Regions from separate parts of the Allobosea sp. 05T438 genome, predicted to be linked through region 1. Evidence: predicted binding sites of a transcription regulator. Region 1 holds the regulator's gene; each other region holds the start of a gene.
What was found. Region 1 encodes PhoB, which activates phosphate uptake and scavenging genes when phosphate is short. Its sites were predicted from a motif close to TGTCATNNANCTGTCAT; they were not measured.

Region 1 (5,883 bases):
CCAGTGCGACGGGCTGTTGGCTCACCCTCCCCGTTGGCCGGCCGCAACGGCCCGGCCTCGATGAATTCGTCGGCTGGCTGCGCGCCGAAGCGGCCCGGTTCGACGCCGCCACCCGTGCGCCCGCAGCGGCCTGATCATCGGGCGAAACTTCCGCTCCTGCCCCGCGTTGTCTGGAGCAAGGAGGAGCCATGTTCACCATTCTGCCTGCCCCGGACCATGTCGGCGCCTACCGCCTGTCGCAGACGCTGACCAGTGACGATCTCGATGGGATCATGGCCGATATCGAGGCGAAGCTCGCGCGACACGAGAAGGTCGGCATCCTCGCCGACCTCACCGATTTCACCGATATGACCCTGGCTGCCGCCTGGAAGGATGCGCGCTACAGCCTCGGCAAGCTCTGGGAGCTGCAGCGCTTCCCGCGCGAGGCGGTGATCACCGACAGGGGCTGGCTTGCCGCCTTCGTCGACCTGCTCAACCCAGCGATCCCCTTCGTGACCGTCCGCACCTTCAAGCCGGAGGAGTACGAGACCGCACTGACCTGGGCCGGTGACATCGAGGGCGGGCCAAACGCCTGACCGACAGGAGGACGCCATGACTGCTCACAAACGCAGATGGTCGGCCGATATCACCACCCGGAGCAACGCGCTCGATCTTGAGAAGGCGGTGTTCAAGCAGGGCGATCCGCGACGGATCGCACGTTCGCTGAAGCGGTCGGCTGAACACAGCCGGCTCCGCAAGTCGAGCCCCTATCGCTCGGCGATGTCGATGCTGACTTTCTACATCAACCGCGCCGGCCGGAACCTGCCGGCCGAGCGGCGCAGGACGCTGGAAGCGGCCAAGCACAGCTTGCGCCGCCTCTTCTACCGAGAGGGCTGAGGCTCCCGCCGGACCCTTTCAGGGATCGTCCTGAAGGGGGCTTCTCGCGGGGCGGCCACCCTTGCGGGCCGGATCATGCGATAGCTGCCGCCGCGCCAACACGGCGCGAAATGCGAGCGCGCTGCCGGGTTTCGTCGCCGGCAGCCAGCTTGCGGATGTCCGCCGGCTTCTCCGCATTCTCATGGGATGGGACAGGCCGCCGTTTCGGATGGTTTGCGGCGCCTTGGTCGAGGCCGACATGGGGCAGCCTCCTCAACGATCCTGCTGCACGTGTTGATGCGGGTGTTGCCCTGCTGGTCGGGCTGGCCCGGCCGGCGCTCGCCACCTGGCGCTGCGCATATCGTGCCCGGCATGATCCGGCTCGCCCGGGCCGTTGTCGCTTCGATTGGCCGGCGGGAATGGCGGCATCTTGCTCATGGCGACCTCCTCTGGCTCGCGCTGACTTTCAGGGTCAACGCGAGCGAGCAGGCGAGACTCACCGTAAGCTGCGATGAGGAGGAGAGCTGGAGCGCCGCTCAGCTGCGCGCAAAAGTCTCGTCGAAGGCGTAGCCGGCGCCGCGCACGGTACGCAGCGGGTCCTTGGTATTGGCGGGCGTGATCGCCTTGCGCAGCCGGCCGACATGGACGTCGACGGTGCGCTCGTCGATATAGACGTCGCGGCCCCAGACGGCGTCGAGCAGCTGGGCGCGCGAATAGACGCGGCCGGGCGCCTGCATCAGGAACTCCAGCAGCCTGAACTCGGTCGGGCCGAGATGCAGCTCGCTGCCGGCGCGGCGGACGCGCCGTGTGGTGCGGTCGAGTTCGAGGTCGCCGGCGGCAAGCAGTCCAGCGACATGGCCCGGCTTGGCGCGGCGCAGCAGCGCCTGGATGCGCGCGATCAGCTCCGGCAACGAAAAGGGCTTCACCACATAGTCGTCGGCGCCGGTCGCGAGCCCGCGCACGCGCTCGGTTTCCTCGCCCCGCGCGGTCAGCATGATGATCGGCACGCGCTCGGTGTCGCGCCGCGACCGCAGCCGGCGGCAGAGCTCGATCCCGGAGAGGCCCGGCAGCATCCAGTCGAGCAGCACGAGATCGGGGGTGTGGTCGCGCAGATGAAGCTCCGCATCGTCCCCGCGCGCCACGCTGTCCACCTCGAAGCCCTCGGCTTCGAGATTGTAGCGCAGCAGCAGGGTCAGCGGCTCCTCGTCCTCGACGATCAGGATGCGTGCGGCCATGATTCCTTGCCTCGCCTCAGCTGCCCGTGACCGCCTCGACTTCGATATTGGTCGTGTCGAGCTTCGGCCGATTCACGTCGAGCGAGTCGCCGGTGATGAGGTAATGGATCGTCTCGGCGATGTTGGTGGTGTGGTCGCCGATGCGCTCGATGTTCTTCGCGCAGAACAGGAGATGCGTGCAGAAGGTGATGTTGCGCGGATCCTCCATCATGTAGGTCAGGAGTTCGCGGAACAGCGAGGTGTAGAGCGCATCGATCTCGTCGTCGCGGCGCCAGACCTCGAGCGCCTTCTGCTCATTGCCTGCGGCGTAGGCGTCGAGCACGTCCTTGAGTTGCGCCTGCACGAGGCGGCTGATGTGCTCGAGCCCGACCACGGCGCGGTGCGGCGGCTGGAACTGGCCGGCGATGGCGACGGCGCGCTTGGCGATGTTCTTGGCGAGATCGCCGACGCGTTCGATGTCGGCCGCGATGCGGATCGCCGAGATCAGTTCGCGCAGGTCGTTCGCGAGCGGCTGGCGCCGGGCAATGGTCAGCACCGCCTTCTCTTCGACGTCCCGCTGCAGGTTGTCGAGGCGCTGGTCGGCGGTGATGATCTTCTGGGCGAGGCCGGTGTCGCGGCGCACCAGCGCCACGGTGGAGTCGCCCAGCATGCGCTCGGCCATGCCGCCCATTTCGGCAAGACTGCGGCGGATGCCTTCGAGATCGGTATCGTAGGAGCGGACGATGTGGTCGGTCATGGCGTTATCCTCAAAGCATTTTCAAGCGAAATCGGACCGGTTCGCGCGAAGAAAATGCGACAAACAAAGAACTCTGCCGCGGCTCAGCCGAACCGGCCGGTGACGTAGTCCTGCGTCTGCTTCTTGGCCGGGTTCATGAAGATGGTGTTGGTCGGCGCGAACTCGATGACCTCGCCCAGATACATGAAGGCGGTGTACTGCGAGATGCGTGCAGCCTGCTGCATGTTGTGCGTCACGATGGCGATGGTGAAGTCGCTCTTCAGCTGCTCCAGCAGGTCCTCGATCTTGCCGGTCGAGATCGGGTCGAGCGCGGAGGTCGGCTCGTCGAACAGGATCACTTCCGGCTTCTGCGCGATGGTGCGGGCGATGCACAGGCGCTGCTGCTGGCCGCCGGAGAGGCCCATGCCGGAGCTCTTCAGCTTGTCCTTGACCTCGTCCCACAGCGCGGCACGGCGCAGCGCGCCCTCGACACGGTCGTCGAGCTCGGACTTCGGCGGCTTCTCGTAGAGGCGGATGCCGAAGGCGACGTTGTCGTAGATCGACATCGGGAAGGGCGTCGGCTTCTGGAAGACCATGCCGACGCGCGAGCGCAGCTCGTTCACGTCGACGTCGTTGGAGATGATGTTGCGGCCATCGAGCAGGATCTCGCCGGTGGCCTTCTGCTCGGGATAAAGCGAGTAGATGCGGTTGAAGATGCGCAGCAGGGTCGACTTGCCGCAGCCGGACGGGCCGATCAGCGCGGTGACGTGCCGGTCGCGGAAATCGAGATTGATGTTCTTCAGCGCCCTGTGCTCGCCGTAGTAGAAATCGAGGTTCTTCACCGCGATCCGGACGGGCGCTTCGGCATCGAGCGTCTGCGGGGAGAGTTCAAGGGTCGAAAGCATCGACATGGTCCTCAAGGTCGGGCGCGACCGGGTTGGATTCAAGTCTTATTTGCCGCCAGCGACGACGCGGCGGGCAATGAGCGAAAGCAGCAGGATCGAGACCGTGATGATCAGCGATCCCGCCCAGGCGAGCTGCTGCCAGTTCTCGTACGGAGCAGAGGCAAACTGATAGATCGTGACGGGCAGGTTCGAGACGCCGCCAGCGAGCGAGGGCGAGAACCAGAAATTGTTGTTCAGAGCCGTGAAGAGCAGCGGTGCCGTCTCGCCAGCGATGCGGGCGAGCGCCAGCAGGATGCCCGTCATCATGCCGGCCTTCGCCGCACGCCAGGTCACGGAGGTGATGACGACCGAAGGCGGCGCGCCCAGCGCGGCCCCCGCCTCGCGCAGCGGGCCGGGGACGAGGTTCAGCATGTCCTCGGTGGTGCGCACGATGACCGGGATCGCGATGATGCCGAGCGCGACGCCGCCGGCCCAGCCGGAATAGCCGCGGAAGGGCTCGACCAGGATGACGTAGACGAACAGGCCGATCAGGATCGACGGCGCCGAGAGCAGGATGTCGTTGATGAAGCGGATCAGGTGCGCGAGCTTGGAACCCCTGCCGTATTCGGCGAGCCAGGTGCCCGCCAGAACCCCGATCGGGGTCGCGATGGCAATGCCGAGGAAGGTCAGCACGAAGGATCCGACGATGGCGTTGGCGAGGCCACCGCCTTCCGTGCCCGGGCCGGGAGTGACCGCGGTGAAGGTGGCGAGCGAGAGGCCGCCGATGCCCTTCACCAGCAACATGCCGAGGATCCAGAACAGCACGAAGATGGCGCAGAAAGTGAAGCCGGTCGCGATGATCTTCATCAGCCGGTCGGCGGTGCGGCGGGACTGGCGCACGCGCCCCCAGGGGGTGTGCGGCAGCTCGCGGGGCGTGGTCGTCATGGTCATGGACGAAAGACCTCAGTAGCGCTTGACGCGGGCGACCAGCAGCCGCGCGATGACGAGGACGACGAAGGTGACGAAGAACAGGATGCAGCCCAGCGCGATCAGCGCGTTGAGCTGCAGGCCCATCGCCTCGTTGAATTCGTTGGCGATGCGCGAGGCGATGGTCGAGCCGGGATCGAGGATCGAGGCCGACAGGCGGTTGGCGTTGCCGACGACGAAGGTGACGGCCATCGTTTCGCCGAGCGCGCGGCCGAGGCCGAGCATGATCGCGCCGATGATCGAGACGCCGGCCTGCGGCACCAGCACGTGGCGCACGACCTCCCATGTCGTCGCCCCGATGCCGTAGGCGCTTTCGCGGAGCACGGAGGGGATCTGCTCCAGCATGTCGCGGGTGATCGAGGCGATGAACGGCACGATCATGAAGGCCAGGATCAGGCCGGCGGTGAAGATGCCGAGGCCCGAGGGCGAGCGTGAATAGAGGATGGTGCCGACGACCGGCATGCCCTCGACGATGTTCGAGAGCGGGATCTGCACATAGGCCGCGAAGAGCGGCACGAAGACGAACAGGCCCCACATGCCGTAGATGATCGAGGGCACGGCGGCGAGCAGCTCGATCGCCGTGGCGACCGGCTTCTTGAACCAGCCCGGCGCCAGCTGGGTCAGGTAGACCGCAATGCCGAGCGAAAGCGGCACGCCGATCGCCAGCGCGATCAACGCCGTCGAGAGCGTGCCGACGATGGCCGGCCAGGCGCCGTACTGCTCGTTCTGCGTATCCCAGACGCTGGAGGTGATGAAACCGAGGCCGAACTCGCGGAAGGCCGGCCAGCCGCCGATGATCATCGAGATCATGATGCCGGCGAGCAGCACCAGCACGAGCAGCGCCGCCGCGAAGCTGGCATTGCGGAAGAAGAGGTCGAAGCCCGCCTTCGGCGTCCTGCGGGCGGCCGGCCTCGCGCCGGGGATGCTCGTCATGTCGGTTGCTGCGGTCATCCGCGGAGGCTCCGGTGTCGTGGCAGAGGTTGCCTGCAGCCGGTCACCCGACTCCGATCAACCTCAGCCCTCATCCTGAGGAGCGCTCCGCAGGAGCGTCCCGAAGGAGGCTCCAGTGCGCTCTGGATCATCCTTCGCGACGCCGCATACCGCGGCTCCTCAGGATGAGGGCTGCATGTATCGGTGAGGCGGGACTGGCCCGCCTCACCTTGTCGCTGGCAGCGATCAGAAGATCGGCTTGCCGGCGGTGTCGGTC
Region 2 (5,883 bases), on a different contig from region 1:
TTGACTGCTAACAGCCTCCCCCGGGAGCCATTCAGCGGCGCCCGAACCGAATAAGACCGAGAGGAAGACAGAACCATGAAGTTCCGTCCTTTGCATGACCGCGTCGTGGTCCGCCGCCTGGATGGCGAAGAGAAGACCAAGGGTGGCATCATCATTCCCGAGACCGCCAAGGAAAAGCCCCAGGAGGGCGAGGTCATCGCCGTCGGTCCCGGCGCGCGTGACGAAGCCGGCAAGCTCGTTGCCCTCGATGTCAAGAAGGGCGACCGCGTCCTGTTCGGCAAGTGGTCGGGCACCGAAGTCAAGATCGATGGCCAGGATCTCCTGATCATGAAGGAATCCGACATCATGGGCGTCGTCGGCTGATAGCCGCCTGACCGCTCTCTTCCGTTTCCATTTCAAGGAGTAGCTCTCATGGCTGCCAAAGACGTCAAGTTCTCCTCCGACGCCCGCGACAAGATGCTGCGCGGCGTGGACATCCTCGCCAACGCCGTGAAGGTCACGCTCGGTCCGAAGGGCCGCAACGTCGTGATCGAGAAGTCGTTCGGCGCTCCGCGCATCACCAAGGACGGCGTCACCGTCGCCAAGGAGATCGAGCTCGCCGACAAGTTCGAGAACATGGGCGCCCAGATGGTTCGCGAAGTCGCGTCCCGTCAGAACGACCATGCCGGCGACGGCACCACGACCGCGACGGTCCTGGCCCAGGCGATCGTCCGCGAGGGCGCCAAGTCGGTTGCGGCCGGCATGAACCCGATGGACCTGAAGCGCGGCATCGACCTGGCCGTCGAGGCCATCGTCGCCGACCTCAAGAAGAACTCGAAGAAGGTCACCTCGAACGCGGAAGTCGCGCAGGTCGGCACGATCTCGGCGAACGGCGACGAGTCGGTCGGCAAGATGATCTCGACCGCCATGCAGAAGGTCGGCAACGAGGGCGTCATCACCGTCGAGGAAGCCAAGACCGCCGAGACCGAGCTCGACGTCGTCGAGGGCATGCAGTTCGACCGTGGCTATCTCTCGCCGTACTTCATCACCAACTCCGAGAAGATGATCGCGGAGCTGGACGACCCCTACGTCCTGATCTTCGAGAAGAAGCTCTCCTCGCTGCAGGCGATGCTGCCGATCCTCGAGGCCGTCGTTCAGACCKGCAAGCCGCTGCTCATCATCGCCGAGGACGTCGAGGGCGAGGCTCTCGCCACGCTCGTCGTCAACAAGCTCCGTGGCGGCCTCAAGGTCGCGGCCGTCAAGGCTCCGGGCTTCGGTGACCGCCGCAAGGCCATGCTCGAGGACATCTCGATCCTGACCGCCGGCCAGATGATCTCGGAAGACCTCGGCATCAAGCTCGAGACCGTGACGCTCAACATGCTCGGCCGCGCCAAGAAGGTGCGCATCGAGAAGGAGAACACCACGATCATCGACGGCGCCGGCAAGAAGAAGGACATCGAGGCCCGCGTCGGTCAGATCAAGGCCCAGATCGAGGAGACCACCTCGGACTACGACCGCGAGAAGCTCCAGGAGCGCCTGGCCAAGCTCGCCGGCGGCGTCGCGGTGATCCGCGTCGGCGGCGCGACCGAGGTCGAGGTCAAGGAGAAGAAGGACCGCGTTGACGATGCCCTGAACGCCACCCGCGCCGCGGTGGAAGAAGGCATCCTGCCGGGCGGCGGCGTCGCCCTGCTGCGCGCTCTGAACTCGGTCAAGTCGATCAAGACCCAGAACGACGACCAGAAGACCGGTGTCGAGATCGTCCGCAAGGCGATCGCCGCTCCGGCCCGCCAGATCGTCGACAACGCCGGCGATGACGGCGCGGTCGTGATCGGCAAGCTGCTCGAGTCGAAGGACTACGCCTGGGGCTACAACGCCCAGACCGGCGAGTACGGCGATCTGGTCAAGGCCGGCATCATCGACCCGACCAAGGTCGTGCGCACGGCGATCCAGGACGCGGCTTCGATCGCGGGCCTGCTGATCACCACCGAGGCGATGATCGCCGAGCTGCCGAAGAAGGACTCGCCGATGCCCCCGATGGGCGGCGGCGGCATGGGCGGCATGGACTTCTGAGGAAGTCCGGACGCCCAAAGCGTCTGAATGCCGAAACCGGGCAGGCCCGGTTTCGGGGGCGGCATGGACTTCTGATCCAGCCTCCCAAGGCAATCATGGAAGGCCCGGCGCAAGCCGGGCCTTTCTTCGTTTCACGGCACTGTCATCCCCCCGCCATCCAGCCGTCGCCCCCCGCATGCATCCAGGACCGCTCAACGCATTCGTCGTATCCTGGGAAGCATCATGCCGACACGCCGCTCAGTCCTCGCCGGCCTTGCCGCCACGAGCGCCGTCCCCGCTTTCGCGCAGGCACCGGACTGGCGACAGAGCATCAAGGAGGTGCGCTTCGGCGTCTCTTCCGCCGAGAACGAAACCGGTGCCATCGCCCGCACCCAGCCGATGGTCGACTACCTGTCGCAGCGCCTCGGCGTGCCCGTCCGGTTCTTCAGGGTTTCGGACTATGCCGGCCTCGTCGAGGCGATGCGTGCCGACCAGGTCGACTTCGCCCGCTTCGGACCGGCCGTCTACGCGCTCGGGCGCCGTGTGCTGGGCGAAAAGCTCCAGCCGCTGCTGCGCGACGTCGATAACCAAGGCCAGGAAGGCTACTATTCGGTGCTGCTGGTGCGGGCGGACAGCGCCTATCAGAACCTTGCCGATCTCAAGGGCAGGGTTCTGGCCTTCGCCGATCCGAACTCGACCTCCGGATACGCTTTCCCCGCTTATTTCCTGCGCAAGCAAGGCATCGACCCGAAGGCCTATTTCAGCGGCACCGTCTTTTCCGGCGGGCACGACAACTCCGTGCTGGCGCTGGTGCGCGGGCAGTTCGACGTCGTCGCGACCTATCAGGTCAATACCGAGTCCGGCGTCGCCCAGCGCCTCGCCCAGCGCGGCATGATCCCGGCCGGCTCGACCCGCGTGCTCTGGACATCGCCCCTGATCCCCGCCAGCCCGTTCTCGACCCGCGCCAACCTGCCCCAGGGCCTGAAGGACGATTTCGTCGCAGCGATGAACGCGATGAAGGATGCTGCTCCGGACGTCTGGAAAACCTTCACCGATGGCCATGTCTCGCGCTATGCGCTGGCGCGTCATGAGGATTATCTTGACGTCATCGCCGTCACCGAGGAGCTGGAAGCTCAGCGCAAGGCGAAGAGCGGCTGAGCGAACTCCAAACCAGCGACCCTGCTCCCGGCGAAGCCGGCCGTCGCATTGCCATGCGTTTGTCGCGATAGCTGATGAAAATGCAGGCAGTGTCCCTCGGACCGGCCTTGGCCTATACAGGCGACAGGCGATCCTCGGCAGGGTCGCGCGCATAAATTGCATGTCGTAGGGAGATGCAGATGAAAAAATCCTATTTCCTGTCGGGCGCTGCGTTGGCCGCCACGCTGTTCCTGTCGGCGCAGGCCGCTCAGGCCGACATCACCATCGGCCTCGTCGCGCCGCTGACCGGCCCCGTCGCTGCCTATGGCGACCAGGTCAAGAACGGCGCCCTGACCGCCGTCGACGTCATCAACAAGAATGGCGGCGTGCTCGGCGAGAAGCTGGTGCTGAAGCTCGCCGACGATGCCGGCGATCCGAAGCAGGGCGTCTCGTCCGCCAACCTCCTCGTCGGCGAGAAGGTCAAGTTCGTGGTCGGCCCGGTGACCTCGGGCGTCGCCATGGCGGTTTCCGACGTGTTCTCCGAGAGCGGCGTGCTGATGGTGACGCCGACCGCAACCTCGCCAGCGTTGACGACGCGCGGCCTGAGCAACGTCTTCCGCACCTGCGGCCGTGACGACCAGCAGGCGGACATCGCCGCCGCTTATGTCCTGAAGAACCTGAAGGACAAGAAGATCGCGATCGTCCACGACAAGGGCACCTACGGCAAGGGCCTCGCCGATGCCTTCCAGAAGGGGATCAATGCCGGCGGGCTCAAGGAGGTCGTCGCGCTGACGGTCAACCCCGGCGACAAGGACCTTTCGGCTGTCGTGACGCGCCTCAAGGCCGCCAACGTCGATGTGATCTATTTCGGCGGCTACCACCCCGAGGGCGGGTTGCTCTCGCGCCAGCTCGCCGATGCCGGCGTCAAGGCGACGATCATCGGCGGTGAGGGCCTCTCCAACACCGAGTTCGCGGCGATCGGCGGCGATCATGCCACCGGCACCCTCTTCACCAACGCCACCGACGCGCTGAAGAACCCGGATTCTGCCCAGGCCGTCGCCGCGCTGAAGGAGAAGGGCATTCCTCCGGAGGCCTTCACGCTCAACGCCTATGCCGCGGTCGAAGTGCTCAAGGCCGCCATCGAGAAGGCCGGCAAGGCCGGCGACGCGACCGGCGCCGCCAAGGCGCTGCAGTCCGGCATGCCGGTCAAGACCGCGATCGGCACGCTGACCTACGGCAAGACCGGCGACCTGAGCTCGCCGAGCTTCTCGATGTACAAGTGGGACGCCGGCAAGATCGTCGCCGCCGAGTGACGCTCGCCAGCAGCGGGCTACGGCTCCGCTAGACCTGCCTTGCGCCCTGGACGAGCCGAGCTCGCTCCGGGGCGTTTTGCTTTGCGGCTCCGGCGCGGATTTCGGCCTCGCAAGCGCCTGTCCGCCAGATGACAATTTGCTCATTCGGGCGCATCGCCATTGAAAGGCCCCATCCGCTGCGACATGGTCCGAATCGTGGAGCCCACCGTTTCCCGCCAGGATCCCTGCCCATGCGTCTGTTGAGCATCTTCGTCGCCCTGCTGGCGGCCGTCACGCTGGTCGCCGGCCAACAGACCGGATCGGCCGGGCTGATCGGCATGGGCGTCGTCGGCCTGCTGCTGGCGGTGGTAACCTTCCGCTCGCCGACCCTGCCGTTCTTCCTGCGCATCTTCTCCGGCGTGTTCGCCATCGAATATGTACTGTTCGGTGCGGCAGCCGTGCTGGCGCAGATCGACTGGTGGCCACCAGCGCTGCAGATTCCCGCGGTGCCGTCCAGCCTGCCGACCACCGTCGGCGTCTTCGGCATCCTGATCTACGCGATCTCCTTCGTGCCGGTGATCGCGCGCATCGCCCGGATCGCCTCACCCTATTTCGAATCGCAGGAGGTCACCACGGCCAATCTCTGGCCGATCGGTCCGTTCCGGATCCGGCTCGGCACGCTTGCGGTCTCGCTGTTCGTCTTTCTGATCGTGTTGAACCAGACCCAGGTCGGCATCACGCTGCGCCTCTCCTTCTTCAACCGCGACATGTACGACGCGCTGCAGAACAAGGATGCGGCGGCGTTCTGGTATCAGCTCTTCTACGTCTTCTGCGTCTGGGCCCTGCTCTGGGTCATTTCGAACCTCATCGAGCTCTTCGCCAACTACACCATCCTGATCCGCTGGCGGCAGTTCATGGCGAACGAGTACACGCAACACTGGCTCGATCACGCGACGCATTACCGGATCGCGCTTGCCGGCAGCGTCGACAACCCCGACCAGCGTATCGCCGAAGACACGCGCGCCTTCGTCAACCAGACCTACAACTTCGCGCTGCCCCTGCTCTCGCAGGTTTCGACGCTGGTCTCGTTCTCGATCATCCTCTGGAACATCCCGGTCGCCTTCAACCTGCCCGGCACCTCGATCGCCGTTCCCGGCTATATCTTCTGGGTCGCGTTCTTCTACGCGGTCGCGGCGACCTGGCTGACGCACCTGATCGGGCGCCCGCTGATCCGGCTCGAATTCGAGCAGGAGAAGCGGGAGGCGAATTTTCGCTTCTCCCTGGCCCGCCTGCGCGAATATTCCGAACAGATCGCGCTGATGGTCGGCGAGCCGACGGAGCGCGCCCACCTCGCCCAGCGCTTCCACGACATCGTCGAGAACTTCTACCGGCTGGTCTGGCGCCGGCTGAAGCTGACCAGCTTCAC
Region 3 (5,883 bases), on a different contig from region 1:
GGAGGCCTTTTCTGCAAGAGATGCTCGGACCAAGCCCGAGCATGACGCGCCGGACAAGCTGCTTCAGACCCGGCCGATCTCGAAGTCGCGCCCGAGCAGCTTGGCGAGCTGCTTGAGCCGGCCTTCCACGCGCTCGCTCGCCAGGGAAGCGAGATCCCCAGGAAAGCGCAGGACCAGGCGGTTGTCGACGCAGGTGGCCGGGATGCGCGGCAGGATGCCGGCCATGCCGGCAGACAAAAGATAGGCGACGCGGAAGATCGCGGCGATCAGCGTCGCACGCGCCAGGAGCGCCGGCTGAAGCAGGGTCTTCAAGCCTTCGGCAGCCGGCGAGCTGGCCTTTAGACCGGCATAGCGATGGAAGATCGTCATCGCCAGGAAGGCCCGCCCGACATGGTCGATGCCTGTGAAATAGGCATGGGCGATGACGTTCATGCTCTGCTCGCCGCGATAATCCGGATGGGCGCGCCAGCCGATGTCGGAGAGAAGGCAGACGGTCTCGATCAGGCGCCCCGAAGGCTCGTCCTGCACCAACCCGGCGGTTTCGAGAATGCCGTGGACCCAGGCGATCAGGTCAGCGGCGTGACGCGGATCGCGGGCACGCAGGAGATTGTAGTCGCGCGCGGCCTGCAGCAGCGGGTCTGCGGTCTGTTCCCGCGGCGAGAGCTGCTCATGCAGCAGCCCTTCGCGCACGCCCTGCGCCGAGATGACGATGTTGCGCGGCTTGCCGCGCTTGATCAGCTCGTCCAGCACCAGCGCGCCATAGGCGAGCAGCGGCCGACGCGCCGAGGAGACGGAATCGATGGCGTCGAGCACCGAGGCGTCGGCCCGCTCGACCAGCTTTACAAAATCGGAGGCATCCTTCGGCGGGATCGCATAGGCATGCATCACGTTGAGCGGGTAGTTCGCGCGGCGCTGATGCAGCGTCGCGAGCGCGCGCCAGGTCCCGCCGACGGCGAAGAAATCGCGCCCCTTCATCGCGGCGAGCTGCGGCAGCTTGTCGAGCTCGTCCTTCACGATCTTCTCGGCCGCGCGGATCGAGCCCTTCGAGCGATCGAGCAACGCGAGGCCCCCGAGCGGGACGCTGGCGCCCTTCCCCACAGCGCCGTTCTTGACAGAAATCAGCTCCAGGCTGCCGCCGCCGAGATCGCCCACGACACCGTCCGGAGAATCGAAACCCGAGATCACGCCGAGGCCCGAGAGAATCGCCTCGCGGCCGCCGGAAATCAGCTCGATCGGCTGGCCTATCGCCTCTTCGGCGCGGGCGATGAAGTCCGGCCCGTTCTCGGCATAGCGTGCGGCGGCCGTGGCGATGACGCGGAGCTCGCCGACATGCATGGCTTCGCAGAGGATGCGAAAGCGGATCAGCGCCAGGATCGCCTTCTCGATGGCGTCCTGCGCCAACCGGCCGGTCGTGGCGACCTGCCGGCCGAGGCCGGCCATCTCCTTCTCGTTGAAGACCTGCGATGGCGCCCGCGCCAGCATCTCGTAGACGACGAGGCGGACCGAGTTCGAACCGATGTCGACGATGGCGATGGTGTCGGCGAGCGCAAGCCGCCCCGGCGCGTGCCGGAGCTCAGGCTTTACGGCCTCCCCGGCGCGAGAGGGAGCGGGGACTTGAATTCGAGAGCGATTTTCCACGTCCGGACAGACTCGGGTTCGTCATGAAGTACTTATGCGCGTTGAACGGCTCTTCGTTCGGCGCAGGGACAATGCGGCGCGAGCCGCCATCGGGCAATATCGTCCAGCTCTGCTCGTTGTCGAGCAGGTTGGCCAACATGATCTGATCAAGCAACTGCTGATGCACGGTCGGATTGAGGATCGGCGTCAGGGCCTCGACGCGGCGATCGAGGTTGCGCGGCATCAGGTCGGCCGACGAGATGTAGACCTTGGCCTTGGGCGAAGGCATGCCGTGGCCGGCCCCGAAGGCATAGACGCGGGTGTGCTCGAGGAAGCGGCCGATGATCGATTTGACCCGGATATTGTCCGAGAGGCCGGGCACGCCCGGCCGCAGGCAGCAGATGCCGCGCACGACGAAGTCGATCTCGACGCCGGCCTGGCTGGCGTCATAGAGGGCGTCGATGATCTCGGGATCGACCAGCGAATTGCACTTGCCCCAGATCGCGCCCTTGCGGCCGGCCTTCACATGGGCGACTTCCTCGGCGATGTCATCGAGCAGGCGCTGCTTGAGGCTTGTCGGCGAGACGGCCATGCGCTCCAGCCCGGCCGGCTCGGCATAGCCGGTGATGAAGTTGAAGATTCGCGCGACGTCCTGCGCGATCACCGGGTCGGCGGTGAAGAAAGAGACGTCGGTGTAGATGCGGGCCGTGATCGGATGGTAGTTGCCGGTCGCGATATGGCAATAGCTGACGAGCTGGCCGGCCTCGCGCCGCACCACCAATGACAGCTTGGCGTGGGTCTTGAGCTCGATGAAGCCGTAGACGACCTGGACGCCGGCGCGCTCCATCTCCTTCGCCCAGCGGATGTTCGCCTCTTCGTCGAAGCGCGCCTTCAGCTCGACCAGCGCCGTCACCGACTTGCCGGCCTCGGCAGCTTCCGTCAGCGCCTTGACGATCGGCGAATTCGCCGAGGTGCGGTAGAGCGTCTGCTTGATCGCGACGACATTGGGATCGCGCGCCGCCTGCTGCAGGAACTGCACGACGACGTCGAAGCTCTCATAGGGGTGATGGACGAGCAGGTCCTTCTGGCGGATCGCGCCGAAGCAATCGCCGCCATGCTCGCGGATGCGCTCGGGGAAGCGGGCGTTGTAGGGCTTGAACTTCAGGTCCGACCGGTCGACGCCCACAAGCTGCGAGAGCTCGTTCAGGCCGATCATGCCGTTGACTTCGACGATCTCGTCGGCATCGACCTTAAGCTCGCGCACGATGAGCCGGCGCAGATGCGCGGGCATGCCGGTCGAGAGCTCGAGCCGGATGACGACGCCGAGCCGGCGCTGCTTCAGCATGGTCTCGAAGACGCGGACGAGGTCCTCCGCCTCCTCTTCGATGTCGAGATCGGAGTCCCGGATGACGCGGAAGGAGCCGGTGCCCTTGACCTCGTAGCCGGGGAAAAGCTTGCTGATGAAGAGCGAAACCGCGTCCTCAAGCGTGATGAAGCGATGCAGCCCCTCCCGGGCGAGATCGGGCAGTTCGATGAAGCGGTCGACCTTGGTCGGCACCCGGATCAGCGCGTCGAGTTGGCGCCCGTCGTTCTTGCGCTCCAGCGCCAGCGCGATGGTGAAGCCGAGATTGGGGATGAACGGGAAGGGATGCGCCGGGTCGATCGCCAGCGGCGTCAGCACCGGGAAGACGTAATTGAGGAAATAGTCTTCCAGCCAGATCCGGTCCTGCGAGCCGATGTCGCCCGGCTGCAGCAGGTGGATGCGATTCTCATGCAGATCGTGGCGAAGCTCCGCCCAGCGCGCCTGCTGGTCGTCGGTGAGGGCCGAAACCGCCTCGCCTATCGCGGCGAGCTGCTCGGCCGGGGTGAGACCGTCCTGGCTCGGCGTGACCACGCCGGCCTTGAGCTGCTCGCGCAAGCCGGAGACGCGGACCATGAAGAACTCGTCGAGATTGTTCGCCGAGATCGACAGGAAGCGCAGCTGCTCCAGCAGCGGGTGGCTGCGATTCGAGGCCTCCTCCATGACGCGGCGATTGAACTGCAGCCAGGACAGCTCGCGGTTCATGAAGCGCTCGGTCTGCCGGCGCAGCGGCGCCGCATCAGCCTCGCCGGAGAGCTTCTCCAGCTCGTCGGTCACGGTCTCGAGAGTCATGCGCTTCACCCGTGTCCTGATCGTCTTTCCGCTCATGGCGCCGTTGAAGCCATTCTAGCGTGACGTTTCGATGACGGGCGACATGATTTCGTATGACAGCATGGCCGCTCTGCAAGCACGCGCTCTCTCACGCGGGCTCCTCGGGAAACAATTCCGACAGCACTTCCTGCACAAGCGGGCGCGTGACGCGCCGACCGCGCTCCAGCGCGACGCGATCGAGACGGTCCACCACCTGCCGCGCGGCGGCGAAGGAGCGCTCCATCCTGAGCGCCAGCGCCTCGATGACGGCCGTGTCGACCACGAGCTGGCGGTCGATGAAGAGCTTGACGAGGAGCGCCCGCAGCAGCCCGTCATCGGGCGGCTCGATCGTGGCGCCCGGTGCGAGCCGCAGCCGCGACAGCAGGTCCGGCACCCGCAGGCCCCAGCGGTCGGGTTCGGTGCGCGCCGTCAACAGCAGATGCCCCCCGCGTGCCTTCATCGCGTTCATCAGATGAAAGAGCGCGGCCTCGTCGAACGGCCCGGCGTCGCAATCCTCGACCACCAGGGCGCCGCCGGAGACAAGGTGCGGGACCTTTGCCTCGCTCAGCTCCGTGGCCTGAATCGTCCAGGCATGGGCGGCGCGGGCCCAGATCGCGGCAAGGTGGGTCTTGCCGGCACCTTCGGGCCCGGTCAGCCGCAGCCAGGCGTCAGGCCATTGCGGCCAGCGTTCGATCAGTCCGTAGGCCGCCTCGTTGGAGGGGCCGACCAGAAAATCCTCGACGCCGTGGCGGCTGTCGACGGGCAGGTCGAGGGCGAGCTGGCGCGGACGTGGTGGCACGTCGGACATGATCGGCTCAAAGCTCGGCGTCGGCACGCGCCTTCGCCGAGGCGGAACGCCTGGCGCCGATGCCATGGTAGAGATTGCTGGCGAGATATTGCCGCAGCGCGAAGCGGCAGAGCACGCCGATAACGGCCGCAAGCGGCACCGCCAGCAGCAGGCCGACGAAGCCGAACAGCGAGCCGAATGCAAGCAGCGCGAACATCAGCCAGACCGGATGCACGCCGATCGAATCGCCGACGAACTTGGGCTGGAAGATGTTTCCTTCGAGGAATTGGCCGGCGAGGAAGACGCCGAGCGTCGCCAGCGGCCAGGTCCAGTCAGGCCAGAACTGCACGATCGCCACGCCGACCGAGAGCACGAGCCCGGTCAGCGAGCCGACATAGGGGATGAAAGACAGGAAACCGCTGATGATGCCGATCAGCGCGCCGAAATTGACGCCGATGATGCTCAATCCGATCGCGTAGAAGGTGCCGAGCAGCAAGCAGACGAGAGCCTGGCCGCGCAGGAAGCCGGCAATCGCCATGTCCATCTCGTGCAGGAGACCGCGGATGGTGTCGCGGTGATCGAGCGGCAGCCAGCTGTCGACCGTCGCGACCATCCGGTCCCAGTCGACCAGGAGATAAAAGGCGATGACCGGCGTCAGCACGAGCAGCGAGAACACGCCGACGATGGCGGTGCCGCCGCTCCAGAGAGACTTCAGCAGGCCGCCGACCCATTGCGTCGCCTGACCGACGAGGTTCCCCAGCGAGTTCTGCGCCTCCTGCTGCAGGTTGCCGCCGCCGAAACGCTCCAGCCAGGGGAATCCTTTCTCCATCGCGAGTGCCTGCAGCTTCGCGGCGTCGGAAGGCAGCCTGTCGACCAGCCCGGCGAGCTGCCGCCCCAGCAACGGCGCCAGCAGCACGAGCCCCAGCACGAAAATAATCAGGAAGATGACGAGGATGACGATGGTCGCCGTCAGCCGGTTCATGCCCATCCGCTCCAGCCTGTCGGCCAGCGGATCGAGGAGATAGGCGAGCGCGAGCGCCGCGATGAACGGCAGCAGGACGTCGCGCAAGAGCACGAGCAGGAGAACGAAGACCAGGAGGGAACCCAGCCAAAAGCCGATCTGGCGCTGCAACGTCATGGATCAGCCTCTTTCGCCTATCCGACCAGCGGAATGGGACAAATGTGCACGGAAAGCCGCAGTTCCAAGCGCCGGCCGCATGTAAAACTTCGTCAGCCCGCCATGTGGCGGAGCCAGAAGGCGAGATAGGCCGTCATCGAGGCGAGCGTCAACAGAGCGACGATGAACTCC
Region 4 (5,883 bases), on a different contig from region 1:
CAAGGACCGGCGCATCTCAAGACCGGCGCGACCGTCGGCACGGCGATGACGGAGACGCAAGGGGGCTCGGATCTGCGCCAGACGCAGACTTATGCCGAGGATAATCGCGACGGAACCCATTCGCTGCATGGCCGGAAATGGTTCTTCTCGGTGCCGCATTCCGACGTCTTCCTGACGCTGGCGCGCACGCCGGAGGGCATCTCCTGCTTCGTCGTGCCGGGCTGGCTGCCGGATGGGTCGCGCAACGGCGTCGCGATCCAGCGGCTCAAGGACAAGGTCGGCAATCGCTCGAATGCCTCATCGGAGGTCGAGTTCCGCGGCGCCATCGGTCGTCTGATCGGCGAGCCGGGGCGGGGCATCCGCACGGGTCTCTCGATGAACCACAATTCGCGGCTGGACATCGCCGCAGCCTCCTCCGGGCTGATGCGGATGGCGGTTTCGCTCGCGGCGCATCACGCGCAGCACCGGCGCGCCTTCCAGAAGGCGCTGATTGACCAGCCGATCATGCAGAACGTTCTCGCCGACCTCGCCATAGAGGCAGAGGCCGCTACCTGGCTGGCTTTCCGGCTCTTCGCGGCGCTCGACCGGCAGGAGGAGTCGGCCGGCGAGCGGCTGCTGGCGCGGGTCGGCGCGCCGATTGCGAAATACTGGATCACGCGGCGGGCGCCGGCCGTCGTCACCGAGGCGCTGGAATGCCATGGCGGCAACGGCTTCATCGAGGAGAACCCGATGGCGCGGCTCTATCGCGAGGCGCCGCTCAACGCGATCTGGGAGGGCTCGGGCAATGTCATCTGCCTCGACGTGCTGCGCTCGCTGGCGCGTGATGAGGGGGCTATCGACGTGCTGCGGGCGGAGTTGCTGTCGGCTGCCGGAGCGGATCGGCACTACGATGCGGCGTTGAAGCGGCTGGAAGGCGAGTTGCCGGACATGATCCGCAACGAGGGGCAGGCGCGGCGATTGACGGAGAGGCTGGCGCTGCTGCTGCAGGGTTCGCTGCTGCTGCGTTATGCGCCGGCTACCGTGGCGGACGCGTTCATCGCCACCCGGCTAGGTGGTGGCTGGTCGGGTCAGTTCGGCGATCTGCCGCCTGCGGTGGACGCGGCGGCGTTGGCGCGCAGGGCTGTGCCGGTTCGTTGAGGCGTCATGCCCGGGCTTGACCCGGGCATCTCTCCATCACCTTTCGTCCTGAGATGGTCGGGTCAAGCCCGACCATGACGTGCTGGTGAACACCGCGCGTGAGCGTCAAGCCGCCTCCGGTTCGAAATTCATCGCCACGCCGTTGATGCAGTAGCGCAGGCCGGTGGGCGGCGGGCCGTCCGGGAAGACGTGGCCGAGATGGCCGCCGCAATTGGCGCAGTGGACCTCGGTGCGGACCATGCCGAACTTGCGGTCCTCGCTGGTCTCGACCGCGCCTTCGAGCGGCTGGTCAAAGCTCGGCCAGCCGGTGCCGCTCTCGAATTTCTTGCCCGACCTGAATAGCTTCTGGCCGCAGCCGGCGCAGGAGAAGGTGCCGGCGCGCTTCTCGTAGTTGAGCGCGCAGGAGCCAGCCCGCTCCGTGCCGTGGCCGCGCAGGATCTGATACTGCTCGGGCGTCAGGCGCTCGCGCCATTCGGCGTCAGTCAGCTGGAAGGGGAAGGTCTCGTCCTGCTTCTTCGGCTCGCCGAACATGCTCATCAGACCCATTGCGATCTCCTTTCGGCCGGGGCGGTGGCCACCTCATCGGCTCTCGTGCCGGCAATATGGCGTCTCGCGCGCTGAATTTCAGCCCCGCCGATCCAAGACGATTTCACGAGGCCGTGGCAATCGCCGGGGCTTCGTCACCTGACCGTCACGCGACTCCTCTAGCAGCCCCGCCACCCGCAAAGGGAGGAAAACCGGTGACGCAACAGGCGACGCAAACGGCGCGCGCGGCCCGCCGCATGACGAGCTCGGGCCTGGGATTGGCCGTCCGACGCAGCAAGAAGCTGTCGAAGGCGGGCATGCTGGAATGGCTGTTCGCCCGCGCCTTCTCCGGCCTGGTCTATCCACAGATCTGGGAAGATCCGGTCGTCGACATGGCGGCGCTGCAGCTCAAGGCCGACGACCATGTCGTGGCGATCGCGTCGGGCTCCTGCAACATCCTTTCCTATCTGACGGCTGCGCCGATCCGCGTCAGCGCCGTCGATCTCAATGCCGCGCATATCGCGCTCGGCCGGTTGAAGCTTGCGGCGCTGGCGCGGATGGAGCGACAGGAGGACTTCCTGCGCTTCTTCGGCCGGGCGAACGTGCGCGGCAACGTCGGCGTCTACGACCGCGAGATCGCTGATCATCTCGACGCCGTCTCGCGCGGCTACTGGGAGGGGCGGGGCCTTAACGGCCAGCGCCGGATCAACGTCTTCGCCAAGGGCTTCTATCGCTACGGCCTGCTCGGCCGTTTCATCGGCACGGGCCATGTGCTGGCGCGGGCGTTAGGCGGCAACCCGCTGATGATGCTGGCGGCGCGCGACCTTTCCGAGCAGCGTGCGCTCTACGAGCAGCATCTCGCGCCGGTCTTCGAGCGCAAGCTGGTGCGCTGGCTCGTGCGCCAGCCGGCCTCGCTCTACGGGCTCGGCATCCCGCCGGCACAGTACAAGGCGCTCGCCGCCGATGGCGAAGACGGCATCCTCGGCGCGCTGAAGCTGAGGCTTGAGCGGTTGGCCTGCGATTTCGACCTGAAGGAGAACTACTTCGCCCAGCAGGCTTTCGGCCGGCGCTATGGCGAGGGGCCGGATGCGGCCTTCCCGCCCTATCTGCAGCCGCGGCATTTCGCGACGGTGAAGGAGCGCGCCCCGAACGTCTCGTATCGCCAGAGCGCGATCACGGCCGTTCTTGAAGACCAACCAGCCGAAAGCTGCGACGCCTATGTGCTGCTCGATGCGCAGGACTGGATGAACGACGCCGACCTCACGGCGCTGTGGTCGCAGATCACGCGGACGGCGCGGCCGGGCGCGCGGGTGATCTTCCGCACGGCGGCCGACGAGCGGCTGCTGCCGGGCCGGGTGCCGGCGGCGATCCTCGATCAGTGGCAGTACGAGGAGGAGCGGAGCCGCGATCTCTGCCGGCAGGACCGCTCGGCGATCTATGGCGGCTTCCACCTCTATGTGCTGAAGGGGGCGGCCCGGTGAGCGCGGCCGAGGCGCCGGGCGGCTCGGCCGCCGGGTTGATGGACCGGATCTACCGGCATCAACGGCATATCTACGACGCCAGCCGGAAGTTCTATCTGCTCGGCCGCGACCAGCTTATCGACGGGTTGCAGCCTCCTCCCGGCGCCGCCGTGCTGGAGATCGGCTGCGGCACCGGGCGCAACCTGATCCAGATCGCAAGACGCTACCCGTCCTGTGCCTGCTACGGGCTCGACGTCTCCAGCGAGATGCTGGCGACGGCGCACGCTTCGGTGGCGCGGGCGGAGCTGGAAGATCGGATCCAGCTTGCCGAGGCAGACGCCACCGGTTTCGATCCGCAGGCGCTGTTCGGCCTTGAGGGCTTCGACCGGATCGTGATCTCCTATGCGCTATCGATGATCCCGCCCTGGCAGGGTGTCGTCGCCGAGGCGCTGCGCCGCCTTAACATGGGCGGCTCATTGCATATCGTCGATTTCGGCGACCAGAGCGGGCTTCCGGCGGCGTTCAAGGCGGTGCTGCTGCGCTGGCTCGCCCTTTTCCATGTCACGCCACGCGAGGATCTGCCGGGAGCAGTGCGGGCGCTGGCGGAAGCTGCCGGAGCCGAATGCCGGCTCGGCGCGCCGTATCGCGGCTATGCGATGCATGCCGTCGTCACGCGCAGCCGCGAGGCTGCGTAGCGGCGCGCCTGCGGAGGTGAAGCAGAAATCCCGAGCTACGCCTGATAGCGCAACACCGCTCAGTGCCGCGTCTCGACCTCGGGCTCGCGCTCTTCGTTCGCTTCCTCGACGCGGATCGCCGACTTCTTCGGCATGCCGATGATGCGCCCGATCGTGGCCGGCAGCGGCATCATGCTGTGGGCCGCCTTCATCAAGGCAAGATTCGCCAGGATGTCGGCAGGGAAGGGCACGACCCTGCGATGGACCATATCGACGTGCAGCGACAGGTTCTCGCTCGTCGCGGCGAGCCAACCCTCATGGGCGTGGCGCATCTCGAGATAGTAATGCAGGCGCTTGTCGTCGAAGTCGATGAGCTGGGCGGTGACGCGGACGAGATCGCCGTCGGTCAGCTCACGCTTGTAGAGGATGTGGCATTCCGCGGTGAAGGTCGAGGCATGGCGTGTCTCGACATAGTCCCGCGTCAGGCCGACGAGCGAGAAGACTTCGTCCACCGCACGGTCGAACAGGACATGATAATAGGCCATGTTGAGGTGGCCGTTGTAGTCGATCCATTGCGGCTCGACCCGCATCGCCGACGAGACGAAGGGCGAGAAGAAGAGCGCCGGAGCGCGTGTATCGTTTGCCATGATCGCCCTCCCTGTCAGGCGCCTCGTTCAAGGGGCCGTCGCAGAATTGCGGCTGCCCATTTCCTCGTCTCGTGATCTAGTATGCACCGGTCGCAATCGGCGTCAGCATCTTGCTCCGACGAATAAAGCCGGATCATGTCGGACCGTAACCAATTGCGAAACCGATCTGTTCCAAGTCTAAGCGCCAAAACCGGATCTTGACAATGAGCCTGCCCGCCACCGCCCTTCATGACGGCCCTGCCTCTGCTGCAGCGCTGCCCCCGTCGCCGGAAGCCGTCGCGGCCGTGACGCAGGCGCTGGCCGCGCGCTTCGGCAACAGGCTCGTCACCAGCCTGGCGGTGCGCCAGCAGCACGGCCACACGCTGACCTGGATCCCGAATTTACCGCCCGATGCGGTGGTGTTCCCACAGAGCACGGAGGAAGTCTCCGAGATCGTGAAGCTCTGCGCCGCCCATGGCGTGCCGGTCATCGCCTTCGGCACCGGCACCTCGCTGGAGGGCCATGTCAACGCGGTCTATGGCGGCATCTGCATCGACATGTCGCAGATGAAGCGGATCATCGCGGTCCACGCCGAGGATCTCGACGTGGTGGTCGAGGCCGGCGTCACCCGCAAGGAGCTCAACGAGCATCTTCGCGACCAGGGCCTGATGTTCCCGATCGATCCCGGCGCGGACGCCTCCATCGGGGGCATGGCCGCGACGCGCGCTTCCGGCACCAACGCCGTCCGCTACGGCACGATGAAGGACAATGTGCTGGCGCTGAAGGCGGTGATGGCCGACGGCTCCATCGTCAAGACCTCGACCCGCGCCCGCAAGACGTCCGCGGGCTACGACCTCACCCGCCTGCTCGTCGGTTCGGAAGGCACGCTCGGCATCATCACCGAGGTCACGCTGAAGCTGCATGGCATCCCGGAGGCGATCGCAGCCGGCGTCTGCCCTTTCCCATCCGTGAAGGCGGCCTGCGACGCGACGATCCTGACCATCCAGACCGGCCTGCCGGTTGCGCGCATCGAACTGCTCGACGACGTGATGATCCGCGGCGTCAACCTGCATGCCAAGCTCGGCCTGCCGGAGACGACGATGCTCTTCGTCGAATTCCACGGCACGGAAGCGGGCGTTGCCGAGCAGTCCGAGCGCTTCGGCGAGATCGCGGCGGAATATGGCGGCGGTCCCTTCGAGTGGGCGACCAAGGCCGAGGACCGCTCCAAGCTCTGGCAGGCGCGCCATGACGCCTATTGGGCGGCGAAGGCGCTGCGGCCCGGCTTCGACTCGGTCGCGACCGATGTCTGCGTGCCGATCTCGCAACTGGCCGAATGCGTCGAGGAGACCAAGCGCGACATCGAGGCCTCCGGGCTGATCGCGCCGATCGCGGGCCATGTCGGCGACGGCAATTTCCACACGCAGCCGCTGGTCGATCTCAACGACAAGGCCGAGGTCGAGC

Region 2: a site for PhoB is predicted at 2,190-2,206, ahead of phnD (phosphate/phosphite/phosphonate ABC transporter substrate-binding protein). Genes of this name have one in related genera too.
Region 3: a site for PhoB is predicted at 3,829-3,845, ahead of AC1DIN_RS24340 (RNA degradosome polyphosphate kinase). Genes of this name have one in related genera too.
Region 4: a site for PhoB is predicted at 1,816-1,832, ahead of AC1DIN_RS01830 (BtaA family protein). Genes of this name have one in related genera too.

Annotation. Positions count from the first base shown of each region.
Region 1 is NZ_JBFTKQ010000011.1:167,194-173,076, forward strand. Features, by position in the region: gene AC1DIN_RS20810 (LysR family transcriptional regulator) at 1-134, shown strand, start outside; gene AC1DIN_RS20815 (SpoIIAA family protein) at 189-575, shown strand; gene AC1DIN_RS20820 (DUF3175 domain-containing protein) at 592-876, shown strand; gene phoB (phosphate regulon transcriptional regulator PhoB) at 1,392-2,090, opposite strand; gene phoU (phosphate signaling complex protein PhoU) at 2,107-2,826, opposite strand; gene pstB (phosphate ABC transporter ATP-binding protein PstB) at 2,910-3,716, opposite strand; gene pstA (phosphate ABC transporter permease PstA) at 3,756-4,640, opposite strand; gene pstC (phosphate ABC transporter permease subunit PstC) at 4,653-5,627, opposite strand; gene pstS (phosphate ABC transporter substrate-binding protein PstS) at 5,853-5,883, opposite strand, start outside.
Region 2 is NZ_JBFTKQ010000002.1:428,996-434,878, forward strand. Features, by position in the region: gene groES (co-chaperone GroES) at 76-363, shown strand; gene groL (chaperonin GroEL) at 412-2,049, shown strand; gene phnD (phosphate/phosphite/phosphonate ABC transporter substrate-binding protein) at 2,272-3,186, shown strand; gene AC1DIN_RS05905 (branched-chain amino acid ABC transporter substrate-binding protein) at 3,366-4,478, shown strand; gene AC1DIN_RS05910 (ABC transporter ATP-binding protein/permease) at 4,709-5,883, shown strand, end outside.
Region 3 is NZ_JBFTKQ010000017.1:5,906-11,788, forward strand. Features, by position in the region: gene ppx (exopolyphosphatase) at 64-1,638, opposite strand; gene AC1DIN_RS24340 (RNA degradosome polyphosphate kinase) at 1,574-3,769, opposite strand; gene AC1DIN_RS24345 (HdaA/DnaA family protein) at 3,897-4,595, opposite strand; gene AC1DIN_RS24350 (AI-2E family transporter) at 4,603-5,712, opposite strand; gene AC1DIN_RS24355 (CDP-alcohol phosphatidyltransferase family protein) at 5,805-5,883, opposite strand, start outside.
Region 4 is NZ_JBFTKQ010000001.1:363,866-369,748, reverse strand. Features, by position in the region: gene AC1DIN_RS01840 (acyl-CoA dehydrogenase family protein) at 1-1,137, shown strand, start outside; gene msrB (peptide-methionine (R)-S-oxide reductase MsrB) at 1,243-1,674, opposite strand; gene AC1DIN_RS01830 (BtaA family protein) at 1,878-3,143, shown strand; gene AC1DIN_RS01825 (class I SAM-dependent methyltransferase) at 3,140-3,817, shown strand; gene AC1DIN_RS01820 (thioesterase family protein) at 3,877-4,443, opposite strand; gene AC1DIN_RS01815 (FAD-binding oxidoreductase) at 4,647-5,883, shown strand, end outside.